One region of the Mesorhizobium sp. M7A.F.Ca.US.005.03.1.1 genome, then DNA from elsewhere that is predicted to be linked to it. Evidence: predicted binding sites of a transcription regulator. Region 1 holds the regulator's gene; each other region holds the start of a gene.
What was found. Region 1 encodes LexA, which represses DNA repair genes until DNA is damaged. Its sites were predicted from a motif close to TGTTCNNNNTGTGTTCNG; they were not measured.

Region 1 (4,151 bases):
GCGCAGCTTCATCATGCTGGCAGTGATGCTGATTGCAGTTCTGTTCGATCGAGCAGCACTCACCATGCGCAATCTGGCGATCTCGGCGATCGCCGTCATCGTGGTGTCGCCGCATGAGGTGGTCGGCCCGAGTTTTCAGATGTCGTTCGCCGCGACCGCGGCTCTGGTCGGCGCTTATGCCGGCTGGGCGGATCACCGCGCGGGAAAAGCAAGACCGCCGCCGCCGAAGCGATCCTTGCCCGGGTTCCTGACACGAAAATTCCTGCTGGCGGCAATTGGTCTGGCCATGACCTCGATCATCGCCGGCAGCGCCACGACGCTGTTTGCCATCTGGCATTTTCAGCGTGTGTCGCCGCTCAGCCTGTTCGCCAATCTCGCGGTTATGCCGATCGTCACCGTCGTCATGTTCCTGGCCGTCGCCAGCGCGCTGCTGATGCCTTTCGGATTGGATTGGCCAGCTCTCTACCTGATGGGCAAGGGCCGGACGATGATGATCGCCATATCGGGCTGGATCTCCGAGCGTTCGCCTGTCGATGGGGTCGGGCTGATTTCGCAACAGTCGGTCCTGCTGGTGGCCATTGCCCTGGTCATCGCGACGATGGCGACGACATGGCTGCGGCTCGCGGCTCTGCCATTCGCGTTGGCAGGCTTGCTGACCGTCTCGGATACGCGCACGCCCGATGTGCTGATCTCGGAAGACGCCCGGCTGGTGGCGTTGCCGATCGGTGGCGGTGAGCTTGCCGTTAGCCGGCAACGGCCGAATGGATTCACCGTCGACAACTGGAAACGCGCGCTGACATCGGAAACCATCGTCGTTCCGGAAGTGTTCGACAACAGCGATGGGCAATTCGACGTCGCGGATGCCGTTGAGCTACCGCCGGGATCGCCGTTCTATTGCTCCTCAGGCGTTTGCGTGGCCAGGCACATGTCCGGTGCGATCATTGCCTATGTCGAGGACCGCAAGGACACCTGGAAAGCCTGCGGCTTCGCCGAGCTGATCGTCGTCAACGACGCCACCGCCTATGACGCCTGTCACAACCCGCTGGTTCTGGTCATCACCAAGCGGCAACTGGCTCGCAAAGGCAGTGCCGCGGTCTTCTTCGATCGCCAATCGGCGACCACGCCGGCGACGATCAGCTTCGCGGTGGACAGCCCATATCGGCCCTGGCACACGCAACGCAAATACTCTCGCGAGGCGAGGGGGCTGGCACCCTTCAAGAAACCCGAGAAGCCAGTGGTCAACCCACAGCCGTCTCAGTAGCGACGGATCAGGCCGACGAGCTTGCCTTGCACCTTGACCCTGTCCGGCCCGAAAATCCGTGTCTCATAGGCTGGATTGGCGGCTTCGAGGGCAATCGAGGCGCCCTTGCGGCGGAACCGCTTCAGCGTCGCTTCCTCTTCATCGACCAGCGCCACGATGATCTCGCCGGGGCTGGCCGTGTCGGCGTTACGGATGATAACGGTGTCGCCGTCGAAGATGCCGGCCTCGATCATCGAATCGCCCTTGACCTCCAGTGCATAGTGCGCGCCGCCCATGATCATGTCCGGCGGCACCGAAATCGAATGCGTCTGATGTTGGATGGCATCGATCGGCACGCCGGCGGCGATGCGACCCATGACCGGGATCGAAACGGCAGAGACCGCATCGTCGTCATTGCCGGGCGAAGGCATCCGCGAAGGCGCCGGCTTGATCTGCCGGCCAAGAGCACCACCCTGACCAAGACTGCCCTGGATGACGCTTGGCGAAAACTTCTTTGCCGCATTGAGGCCTGGCGCGATGGAGTCCGGCAGCCGCAGCACTTCCAGCGCGCGGGCCCGATTGGGCAGCCGGCGGATAAAGCCGCGCTCCTCAAGGGCCGTGATCAGCCGATGAATCCCGGATTTGGAGGCAAGGTCGAGCGCCTCCTTCATCTCGTCGAAGGATGGCGGAATGCCGCTCTCCTTCAGGCGTTCATGGATGAACATCAGCAGTTCATGTTGCTTGCGTGTCAGCATGGCGGCCCCCAGGTTCCCTGAAACCAGAATCGAAAAACAAACCCAGAACAAACACTATCTGTTCCAGTTGTGTTCTGCAACCGTTTAAAGTTTAATGAATTTGTTAAGGCTGCTGAAATTATTTGGCGCTTGCCAGCGGGTTACGATCGACGGGCGCCACCTTCGGCAATGCGCCTGCTCACATTGAAATTGTTATGGTTAATGACCTGTGGCTTATCCCCTACCAAAGCTTGGCATTATCTGTCGATCGACCTCGACAAGGAGCGATTGCAACCTTCGGGACGTTGGTTGGCCGTGAACGAAACGGAGCCAAAACGCCAACGTCAGTTGGGCATTTTGGCTGGAAATTCAGCTCTCCGTCATTTGCCAGGCAGTGAGGGCAGCGACGGCGGATCGCCGGGATCGGTGCGTCAGGTAACGGCTTCCTTGACGGCGAAACGCTGGTCCTTCCATGCACCCGTGCGCAGAATGTCTTCCAGAACCTCAACCGCCAGCCACACATCCTTGTAGCTGACATAGAGCGGCGTGAAGCCGAAACGGATGGTCGACGGTGCGCGGAAGTCACCGATCACCCCGCGCTCGATCAGCGCCCGCATGATTTGATAGCCATGGTCGTGAAGGAACGACACCTGGCTGCCGCGCCTGGTCGCGTCGCGGGTAGTCTCCAGCGCGAGACCGTAGGCGCCGCACTTGGCTTCGACGAGCTGGATGAACAGTTCTGTCTGCGCGACGCTCTTCTTTCGCAATGCCGCCATGTCGACGTCGCTCCAGATGGCAAGCGCGCCTTTGAGCGCCCGCATCGACAGGACCGGTTGCGTACCGCACAGAAAACGGCGGATGCCGGCGCCGGCAACATAACCCCGTTCGAAGGCAAAGGGCCGCGCATGGCCCCACCAGCCGCTGAGCGGCTGGCTGATATCGCCGTGGTGGCGCTGTGCGGCATAGATGAAGGCCGGCGCGCCCGGACCGCCGTTGAGGTACTTGTACGTGCAGCCGACAGCGAAATCGGCATTTGCCTGATCGAGCTCGACGGGCAGGGCGCCGGCGGTGTGGCAGAGATCCCAGACGATCAGCGCTCCGGCCGCATGAGCCCTGCGCGTCAGCGCCGCCATGTCGCGCAGTTCACCCGATTTGTAATTGACGTGGTTGACCAGCACCACCGCGACGTTTTCGTCGATTAGCTCTTCGATGGTCGGCGCGTCGACGCCCGCGAGGCGCAGCAGGACGCCATCCCGGGTCGAGGCCACGCCTTCGGCGATGTACAGGTCGGTGGGAAAACTGTCACCTTCGGCGACGATGGCTGACCGGCCGGGCCGCATCTCCATCGCTGCGTGCAGCACCTTGTAGATGTTGGTCGATGTCGTGTCGCAGACGACGGTCTGGCCGGCCGCGGCTCCTATCAGGCGTCCGAGCTGGTCACCGAGTTCGATCGGCATCTCGAACCATCCGGCCGTGTTCCAGGCTCGGATAAGATCTCGGGCCCATTCCTGCGTCGCCGCCTGCTGCAGCTCGCCGAAAACGGCATGAGATGCTGCCCCCAGTGAATTGCCGTCGAGATAGATCACCCCCTCCGGCAGAATGAAACGGTCGCGCATGGCCCGCAGCGGATCCGTGGCATCCATCGCTTCGACTGCGGCGAGATCAGGAATTCCACTCATGGTCAGTCCCCGGTTGTTCGCGAAGGGTTCCCGCCACAGAGCGTCCCTTCAGTGAGCCTGTTCTCATTTCGATGATGTCAGAGCCGGGTGCGGATCGTCCACAGCTCCGGAAACAGCACGACCTCGAGCATTTTCTTCAGATACGAAGCACCCGACGTGCCGCCGGTGCCGCGCTTCAGACCGATGATGCGCTCCACCGTGGTGACGTGGTTGAAGCGCCAGCGGCGGAAATAATCCTCGAAGTCGACCAGCTTCTCGGCCAGTTCGTAGAACATCCAGTAGCGCTGCGGATCGCGGTAGATAGTCTGCCAGGCGACCAGGACCTCTTCATTCTCGGTTCGCGTCTCACGCCAGTCCGTGCGCCTGGCATCGGCACCGATGTCGAATCCGTTGCGCGCCAAAAGCAGCAGCGCTTCGTCGTAGAGCGATGGCTCGGCCAGAATGGCTTCCAGCTTTCCGCTGAGGTCAGGCCGATGCTTGTGAGGGCCGAGCATGGCC
Region 2 (4,151 bases), on a different contig from region 1:
GCGACCAGGAAGGAGGACGAGCGCAGATGATCGGCAATGACCCGGTAGGAGGCGACCGTCTCCTTGTCGGGACCATGCCCGATCGCGGACGAGGCCGCGTCGATCAGGTGACGGAACAGATCGGTCTCGAAGACGCTTTCCACCCCTTGCAGGATGGACGCCATGCGCTCCAGGCCCATGCCGGTGTCGATCGAGGGGCGCGGCAGGTCGATGCGCTCCTCCTTCGTCACCTGTTCATACTGCATGAACACCAGGTTCCAGAATTCCAGGAAACGGTCGCCATCCTCCTCCGGGCTGCCGGGAGGGCCGCCCCAGATGTGCTCGCCGCGGTCGATGAAGATCTCCGAGCACGGCCCGCAGGGTCCGGTGTCGCCCATCGCCCAGAAATTGTCCGAGGTCGCGATGCGAATGATGCGGTCGTCGGAAAAACCGGCGATCTTCTTCCAGAAGCCGGCCGCCTCGTCATCCGTGTGATAGACGGTGACCAGCAGCTTGTCCTTGCTCAGCCCGAATTCCCTGGTGATCAAGTTCCAGGCAAGCTCGATGGCGCGCTCCTTGAAATAGTCGCCGAAGGAGAAGTTGCCGAGCATCTCGAAGAAGGTCAGATGACGCGCGGTGTAGCCGACATTGTCGAGATCGTTGTGCTTGCCGCCGGCGCGAACGCTCTTCTGGGCGGTCGAGGCGCGCGAATAGGGCCGCTTCTCCAGGCCGGTGAAGACGTTCTTGAACTGTACCATGCCGGCGTTGGTGAACATCAGCGTCGGGTCGTTGCGCGGCACCAGCGGACTCGACGCGACGATCTCGTGACCCTCCTTGCGGAAGTAGTCGAGAAATGTCGACCGGATTTCGTTCACGCCACTCATGAATGCTGCCTTTTCGGAAGGGCCGCCGGCAAACCGGCGGAAATGGGCTCTGCGTTTTAGAAGATTAGGACTTGGCCTTTTAGCCGCCGCGCTTCACCCTGTCCAGAAACACGGAATTGGTCCAATCCACGGCCTTTGCCGGTCGTTCGAACCGGCCTGTTTTCGCCGCCGAAACGCAAAACCGCCGGCACTGGGCCGGCGGTTTCAAAACGCATTAACGCGGAACTCGATTACTTAAGCCCGAGATAATAGAATGCGATTATGGCCGAACTCCGGCCGACCTCGCGAGTTGTCACATCGCGCCGGATTCCTCCTCGAACCCGTCGTCGCCACCTTCGGAGCCGCCATTCTCAAGGAACTTTTCGGCGATCAGCCCGGCATTCTGTCGGAGCGCCAGCTCGATCTCGCGTGCGGTGTCGGGATTGTCGCGCAGGAACAGTTTGGCATTCTCGCGGCCTTGGCCGAGACGCTGCGAATTGTAGGAGAACCAGGCGCCCGACTTCTCGACCACGCCGGCCTTGACGCCGAGATCGACCAGTTCGCCGGTCTTGGACACGCCTTCACCATACATGATGTCGAACTCGACCACCTTGAAGGGCGGCGCCAGCTTGTTCTTGACCACCTTGACGCGGGTCTGGTTGCCGACGACTTCGTCGCGGTCCTTGACCGAGCCGATGCGGCGGATGTCGAGGCGCACCGATGCGTAGAATTTCAGCGCGTTGCCGCCGGTCGTCGTCTCGGGCGAACCGAACATGACGCCGATCTTCATGCGGATCTGGTTGATGAAGATGACCATGGTGTTGGAGCGCGAGATCGAGGCGGTCAGCTTGCGCAGCGCCTGGCTCATCAGGCGGGCCTGCAGGCCGGGCAGCGAATCACCCATCTCGCCTTCGATTTCGGCACGTGGCGTCAGCGCCGCGACCGAATCGACCACCAGCACGTCGATGGCGCCGGAGCGCACCAGCGTGTCGCAGATTTCCAGCGCCTGCTCACCGGTGTCGGGCTGCGAAATCAGCAGGTTTTCGAGATCGACGCCAAGCTTGCGGGCATAGACCGGGTCAAGCGCGTGCTCGGCATCGACGAAGGCGCAGATGCCGCCCTTCTTCTGGGCTTCGGCCACGGTGTGCAGGGCCAGCGTCGTCTTGCCCGAGCTTTCCGGCCCGTAGATCTCGATGATGCGGCCGCGCGGCAGGCCACCGACGCCAAGCGCGATGTCGAGGCCAAGCGAGCCGGTCGGCACCGTTTCGATCTCGACGACCTGCTCGTTGGCGCCGAGCCGCATGATCGAGCCCTTGCCGAAAGCCCGCTCGATCTGCGACAGCGCCGCATCCAGAGCCTTTGATTTGTCCACTGCCTTGTCCTCTACCAGCCGCAAAGAATTCTGAGCCATGATACATCACCCCTTGGTCGTCAATGAAGGCCGGACAATCCGTAATCCCTGCCTATTTGTACCTTTTTTGTTCTCATTTGGCAAGAGGGATCAAATATCTGAAAAACAAGCATTATCCGGATTTGTTCTTTTTTTGTCCAAGGATTCGATCAGGAATGCACCGCACGTTGGGCCAGACGGCTCGGTTGTTTCGACCTGCCGAATCGCCGCCTTGCATGCGAAGCTCGGTCGCACAGCCTAGCGCTTGTGCGGCTGGAATAACAAAGGTCATATCGCCGGCATGCTGAAATCCGCGAAAATACTGGCCGTAGGCGGCGCCCATATCGACCGGCGCGGCCAGGTGTCCGGCGCCTACGTGCCCGCCGCCTCCAATCCGGGCACAATGCGCGAGGATGTCGGCGGCGGCGTCTTCAACGCCTTGCGCAGTGCCGTGCGGCGCGGCGTCTCCGCGTCGCTGATGTCGGTTCGCGGCGGCGATGCCGCTGCCGACACCGTTTCGCGAGCCATTGCCGGGGCAGGCATTACCGACCTGTCGGCGGTCTTCCTCGACCGCACGACGCCGAGCTACACGGCGCTGATCGACAGCGAAGGCGAGCTGATCGTCGGCTTTGCCGACATGGCGCTCTATGATTTGGCGTTTCCCAAGCAGATCAGGCGCTCCAGGGTGCGGGAGGTGATCGCCGCCGCAGATGCCGTCTTCTGCGACGCCAATCTTCCGACGACGGCGCTGGAACGGCTGGTCGCGCTCGCCGCGGGCAAGCCGGTTTTCGCGATTGCCATTTCGCCGGCCAAGGTGGTGCGGTTGCTACCGGTGCTGAAGGAGCTTTCGCTGGTCTTCATGAACCGGCGCGAGGCCATGGCGCTGGCCGGCGTCGCCGCGAATGCCACGGAGCGCGAGGTGGTCGACGGGTTGCGATGCAGCGGCCTCGTCAGCGGCGTGGTGACGGCAGGCGGCGGGCCCATGCTGGGCTTCGATGAAGCCGGCGCCTTCTCTATCCTGCCGCCGCCACCAAGAAAGGTCGCCGACGTCACCGGCGCCGGCGATGCGCTGGCGGGCGCAACGGTCGCAGCCCTGCTGCGAGGACTGCCGCTGCGGGCAGCTCTGCGCGAAGGCATTGCCGGGGCGACGCTTGCCATCGAAAGCGCCGCCGCCGTTCCGGAGTTCACCGCGGCGAGCTTCGCGGAAGCGTTGGTCCTTGTGCCGGATGCCAGGGAAGTGGCATGAGACCGGCGAATTCATAGTGCCGCGATGTTGCCGAGCGTCCGACGGACGCGCCGCATTCCGGATAGGAGACCTTGATGACCCCTGAGACCGCCCGCCCCTTCATCGACATCCACGCGCCGGTGGCGCAGGCCCTGGCCGACGGCCGGCCGGTGGTGGCGCTGGAAAGCACCATCATCACCCATGGCATGCCCTACCCCGACAACGGCGCCATGGCGGCCGATGTCGAAAAGATCATCAGCGATGGCGGCGCCGTGCCGGCGACGATCGCCGTGGTTGGCGGCCGCATCAAGATCGGGCTTTCTGACGGCGAGCGCGAATCGCTGGCGATGACGGGCGACGCCATGAAGCTGTCGCGCGCCGATCTCGGTTTTGCCGTGGCGCAAGGGCGCACCGGCGGCACCACGGTCGCCGCCACGATGATCGCGGCGCATATTGTCGGCATAAAAGTGTTTGCCACCGGCGGCATCGGCGGCGTGCACAAGGGCGCCGAAAAGAGCTTTGACATTTCCGCCGATCTCGACGAGCTGGCGCGCACCCCGGTGATTGTCGTCTCGGCCGGCGCCAAGGCGATCCTCGACATCGAAAAGACGCTGGAAGTGCTGGAGACGCGCGGCGTGCCGGTGATCGGCCATGGCTGCGAGACGATGCCGGCCTTCTGGTCCAGGCAATCGCC
Region 3 (4,151 bases), on a different contig from region 1:
AGCGAATAGTCGATGCGCTGCGCCGTGAAGGGCGCCAGAGGCCTCGGCTCGCCGAAGGCGACTTCGAAGGTGCCGTTGGCGATCTGGTCGTCGGTGCCGTCGAGATCGGGCACGTCGAACAGGTCGCGGATCGGCCGCTTGATGCGCTCTGCCGTCGCGCCGTCGACATGGGTGCCTTCAAGGAAGGCGAAATGCAGCGGGATGGGTGTGGTCGATTCCGACACCGTGACCGCAACCCCATGATTGCGCATGATCAGGCGCAACTGCTCGACGAGGTAGCTTTCGAACAGGCCCGGCTGGGTGATGGTGGTGGAAAAATGCCCAGGCGTCGGCATATGCCCATAGGCCTGGCGCGAGTCGATCTGGGTGAATGAGTTGGTGGTGACGCCGATCTCCGGATAGAAGGCCCGGTAGCGCTTGCCATTATCACCGCCTGCTGCCGCCAATTCTGCGAAGGAGTCGCGCAGGAACTTGGTGTTGCGATCGTAAAGCGCCTGCAGTGCCTTGACGGCCTTTTCAGCGCTATCAAAGCTTTGCCGGCCAAAAGGCTCCGGCATGACGACAGATTCGATGGCTTGTGGGTAGATTCGCTTTTCCATGGCTCAATATAGAGACTTGGATCGGCACTTGGGAGGGGTGTCGCGACCGAAGGCGGTCAAAGCGCCGTTTTTCTTCAACCGCGCTGCAGGCTGACCAGAAGCACAAAGCCGACGCCGGACTTCTTCAGGGCCGGTGCGTCGATCGTCGAGCCGGTGTCGGCGCGCATCATCGGCACGGCCAGGACCGGAGCGGCCAGAACCGTCAGGATAAGCGCCGCCCGCGGCAGAAGCCGAAGGGTCTTGAGAGCGTTGGCGGCGATGCGGTTCATGGCGTTCAGCTTTTCTTTTCGAGGTCTTGGTTTCTTTGTTCAGTTGCGAAGATGGGTGGGGCAGGCGAGGCGGCAGGTTCTGGAACTGGCTTCGTCCCAGGCGCGGGCCGGACGGCCCGCTTCAGCGACGAGGATGGCGAAGAACATTCCAAACAGGCTCACCAGCAGGCAGACGATGGTGAAGCGGCGAGCAAGCATTGGGTCGGTCTCCTTCAACACGCCGGAGAATGCCCTGATGCAACTGAACCGGCTCTGATGGCGGCGTTCATCTGCGGTTCAAGATGATTGACGGGGTTTCGATGGCGCTGGCGTCGGTTGGATAGCCGCCGGCCTCCATCGAGCATCACCGGCGCAGGATGTGTCGACAAAACGAAAACGGGGCCCGTCGGGGCCCCGTCATCAGGTCGGAAAGATGCGCTCGATCAGAGCTTGTGCCAGGTCTGGCTCTTGCAGATCAGCCCGCCGAGCACGCAGCCGCTCATCTTGAGAGAGGTGCCCGACAATGTCGCCTTGCCCGAATAGGTCTTGTCGTTTGCCGGATCGGTGATGTTGCCGGCATATTTGTTGTCGCCCGTCGCCTTGAGGGAGCCGATGGTCTTGCCGGCATATTTGCCGGACTTGAGCGTGATGGAAAACGAGCCGCCGCCAGCGATGGCTGCGGTGTCGCCGGCCTGCGTCTTCCAATTGCCCTCGATCGGATCGGCCCAGGCCGCACCGGCCATGATCAATGTGGCCGCAAGGGCCAGGCTCACTCTTCGAAACATGTCTTCCTCCCTTTAGATGTCCGGCCGGATGCTCCGCCTCGGTCTGCCGCTTACGCAAACGTAAGCTAATCCAGCTCCCGGCAAAACAAAAGCGGTGCCGCAACGGAAGACTTTCGGATTTTGAAGGGCCCCGAATGCGCCTCCTGGCCAAGGAAATGAAACGATCGGCGCATCGCCTTTGTCTCCTGTGGTTAGCGAAGTCTTGAATTGGCATCGGGAAATTTTCGTCAAATTTGACGCAAGCAGGCTGAATTGCTGGCTTTGTATCCTTAACGAATTTCCGCGTTTACCTCTTGTTTTAGCTTTGTTTTCCTCAAATTAAGCACGCCATTTAACGACGGATTCAAGCCTGCACGGCATTCTCGAAAGCATCGGAAGAGCAGCCGCCAAGGACGAAAGAAGGCAGCTCTCGGGAGCCTGACAGGGGCCGGAAACAGGGGATTGAAATGGCACGTTTTGAAATGCTTGAAGCAGGTTTCGGCGCCATGGGGGCAACTGCCCAGGCCGACATCCTTTTCGAACTGGGCATGATGTATGCGACCGGACGCGATTGCGAGACCGATGTCGTTGCCGCCCACAAATGGTTCAACATCGCCGCCATCAAGGGCTCGGCCCGCGCCGCGGAACTGCGCTCGGAACTGTCGGCGGCCATGTCGAAGGTCGAGATCGCCACGGCGCTTCGCGAAGCCCGCGAATGGATGACCATGCACTGAAATCTGCCAATCGCAGACAAGCCTATCGAAGACAGGGAAGCTCCGGGATCAAGGCCGCACAGACGGCCGGACCCGGCGAAATTGAAGGCCGCGCAAGACGGTCACGAGGGCAAGCGAAAGAACGCGGCAGGCCGCAAGGCCCAGTCGTGCGCGACACAGGGAAGCTGAGCGGGATTTTTAGGGGCGGGGGCGCCTGGAGATTGCTCGACGGGCAAAAAAGCCACGACCAGCCGGAACAAGGCTGGCGTGGCTTTTTGCGTGGATGACGTCTTGCAGGCCCAATCGAGCGGCGCCAATGCGCCTAGACAGGCCGAATGAAGGATGAAATTGTCCCGCCTCTCTGGAAGAAGCGTGGCCGGGGCGGCCGCGCGTGAGTGGAGGAGTTCTACCATCATGAAAAAATTGAGTATTTTGAACGCGGCCATATTCGGCCTGATGATGAGCACGCCGGTCGCATTCGCCGACGATATCACCTTTGCGGTGATTGGCCCGATGACCGGACAGCTCGCCACCATCGGCGATCAGTTCAAGCAGGGCGCACAGGCCGCTGCCGATGCGATCAATGCCGCTGGCGGCGTCAACGGCTCGATGATCAAGCTTGATATCGAAGACGACCAGTGCGATCCCAAGCAGGCGGTGTCGGTTGCCAACCGCGTCGTCGCCGATGGCGTCAAGTTCATCGACGGCCATGCCTGCTCGGGTTCGAGCATTCCGGCCTCGGCCGTCTATGCCGAAGCCGGCGCGCTGATGATGAGCCCGGCTTCTTCCAACCCGGTGCTGACCGACGCGGCCGCCAAGGCCGGCTGGCCGACGATCATGCGGCTTTATACGCGCGACGATGCGCAGGGCGCCTTCATCGGCCCATGGATCGCCAAGAAGTTCGCCGGCAAGAATGTCGTCGTCCTGCACGACAAGAGCGCCTACGGACAGGGCGTGGCTGACGCCGTCAGGGCAACGATGAATGCCGGCGGCCTCAAGGAGGTCTATTATGACGGCATCAACGCTGGCGAGAAGGACTATTCGGCTCTCGTCACCAAGCTCAAGGACTTGAAAGCCGACGTCGTCTATTTCGGCGGCTACCATCCTGAAGCTGGCCTGATCCTGCGTCAGTCGGCGGAACAGAACCTGAAGTTCCAGCTGATCATGCCGGACTCCATCGCCTCGCCGGAATTCTGGCAGGTCGCTGGCCCGGCCGGCGAGGGCACCATGTTCGTCTTCCCGTCGGATCCGCAGGCAAAGCCGGAAGCCAAGGCAGCCGTCGAGAAGATCAAGGCCGGCGGTTTCGTGCCGGAGGGCTTCACGCTGTTCTCATACGCCACCATCCAGGCATTCGCCGAAGGCATCAAGCGTGCCGGCAGCGACGATCCGGCCAAGGTTGCCGAGGCGCTGAAGAACGGCACGCCGATCAGCACCGTTGTCGGTAATGTCACCTTCGACGAGAAGGGCGATCTCAAGAATGCCAGCTACGACATCAACCAGTGGCATGACGGAAAATATGCGCCGATCGCGCAGTAATCGCCGGCCCGGCGACTGAATAGCATAGGGAAATGGCCGGGGTCGTCCCCGGCCATTTTCTTGTTTGCCCTGTAGTCTGCCTTTCGAACCGTCAGCTGGCTACAGCGGCCGAAGCGGCTTGTTCCTCGAAGAATCGCACCAGCACTGTCCCGTCGGTCACCTGCGCGCCCTCGGTGGCAATCTCGGCGATCACGCCGTCATGCGGCGCGGCGATGGTATGTTCCATCTTCATCGCCTCCAGGATCAGCAGCGGTTGGCCCTTGATCACGGCATCGCCCTTTCCCACGCGTA

Region 2: the regulator LexA is predicted to act here: its motif matches at 2,311-2,328, upstream of recA (recombinase RecA).
Region 3: the regulator LexA is predicted to act here: its motif matches at 1,927-1,944, upstream of EN990_RS22640 (sel1 repeat family protein).

What each region holds. Positions count from the first base shown of each region.
Region 1 is NZ_RZRO01000068.1:30,670-34,820, reverse strand. Features, by position in the region: gene EN990_RS24220 (ComEC/Rec2 family competence protein) at 1-1,261, shown strand, start outside; gene lexA (transcriptional repressor LexA) at 1,255-1,995, opposite strand; gene kynU (kynureninase) at 2,406-3,653, opposite strand; gene kynA (tryptophan 2,3-dioxygenase) at 3,731-4,151, opposite strand, start outside.
Region 2 is NZ_RZRO01000043.1:15,934-20,084, reverse strand. Features, by position in the region: gene alaS (alanine--tRNA ligase) at 1-863, opposite strand, end outside; gene recA (recombinase RecA) at 1,156-2,253, opposite strand; gene EN990_RS18540 (carbohydrate kinase family protein) at 2,534-3,478, shown strand; gene EN990_RS18535 (pseudouridine-5'-phosphate glycosidase) at 3,553-4,151, shown strand, end outside.
Region 3 is NZ_RZRO01000060.1:15,495-19,645, reverse strand. Features, by position in the region: gene EN990_RS22655 (AMP nucleosidase) at 1-557, opposite strand, end outside; gene EN990_RS22650 (hypothetical protein) at 674-868, opposite strand; gene EN990_RS35540 (hypothetical protein) at 908-1,066, opposite strand; gene EN990_RS22645 (DUF2147 domain-containing protein) at 1,291-1,632, opposite strand; gene EN990_RS22640 (sel1 repeat family protein) at 2,079-2,345, shown strand; gene EN990_RS22635 (ABC transporter substrate-binding protein) at 2,739-3,860, shown strand; gene EN990_RS22630 (acetyl/propionyl/methylcrotonyl-CoA carboxylase subunit alpha) at 3,952-4,151, opposite strand, start outside.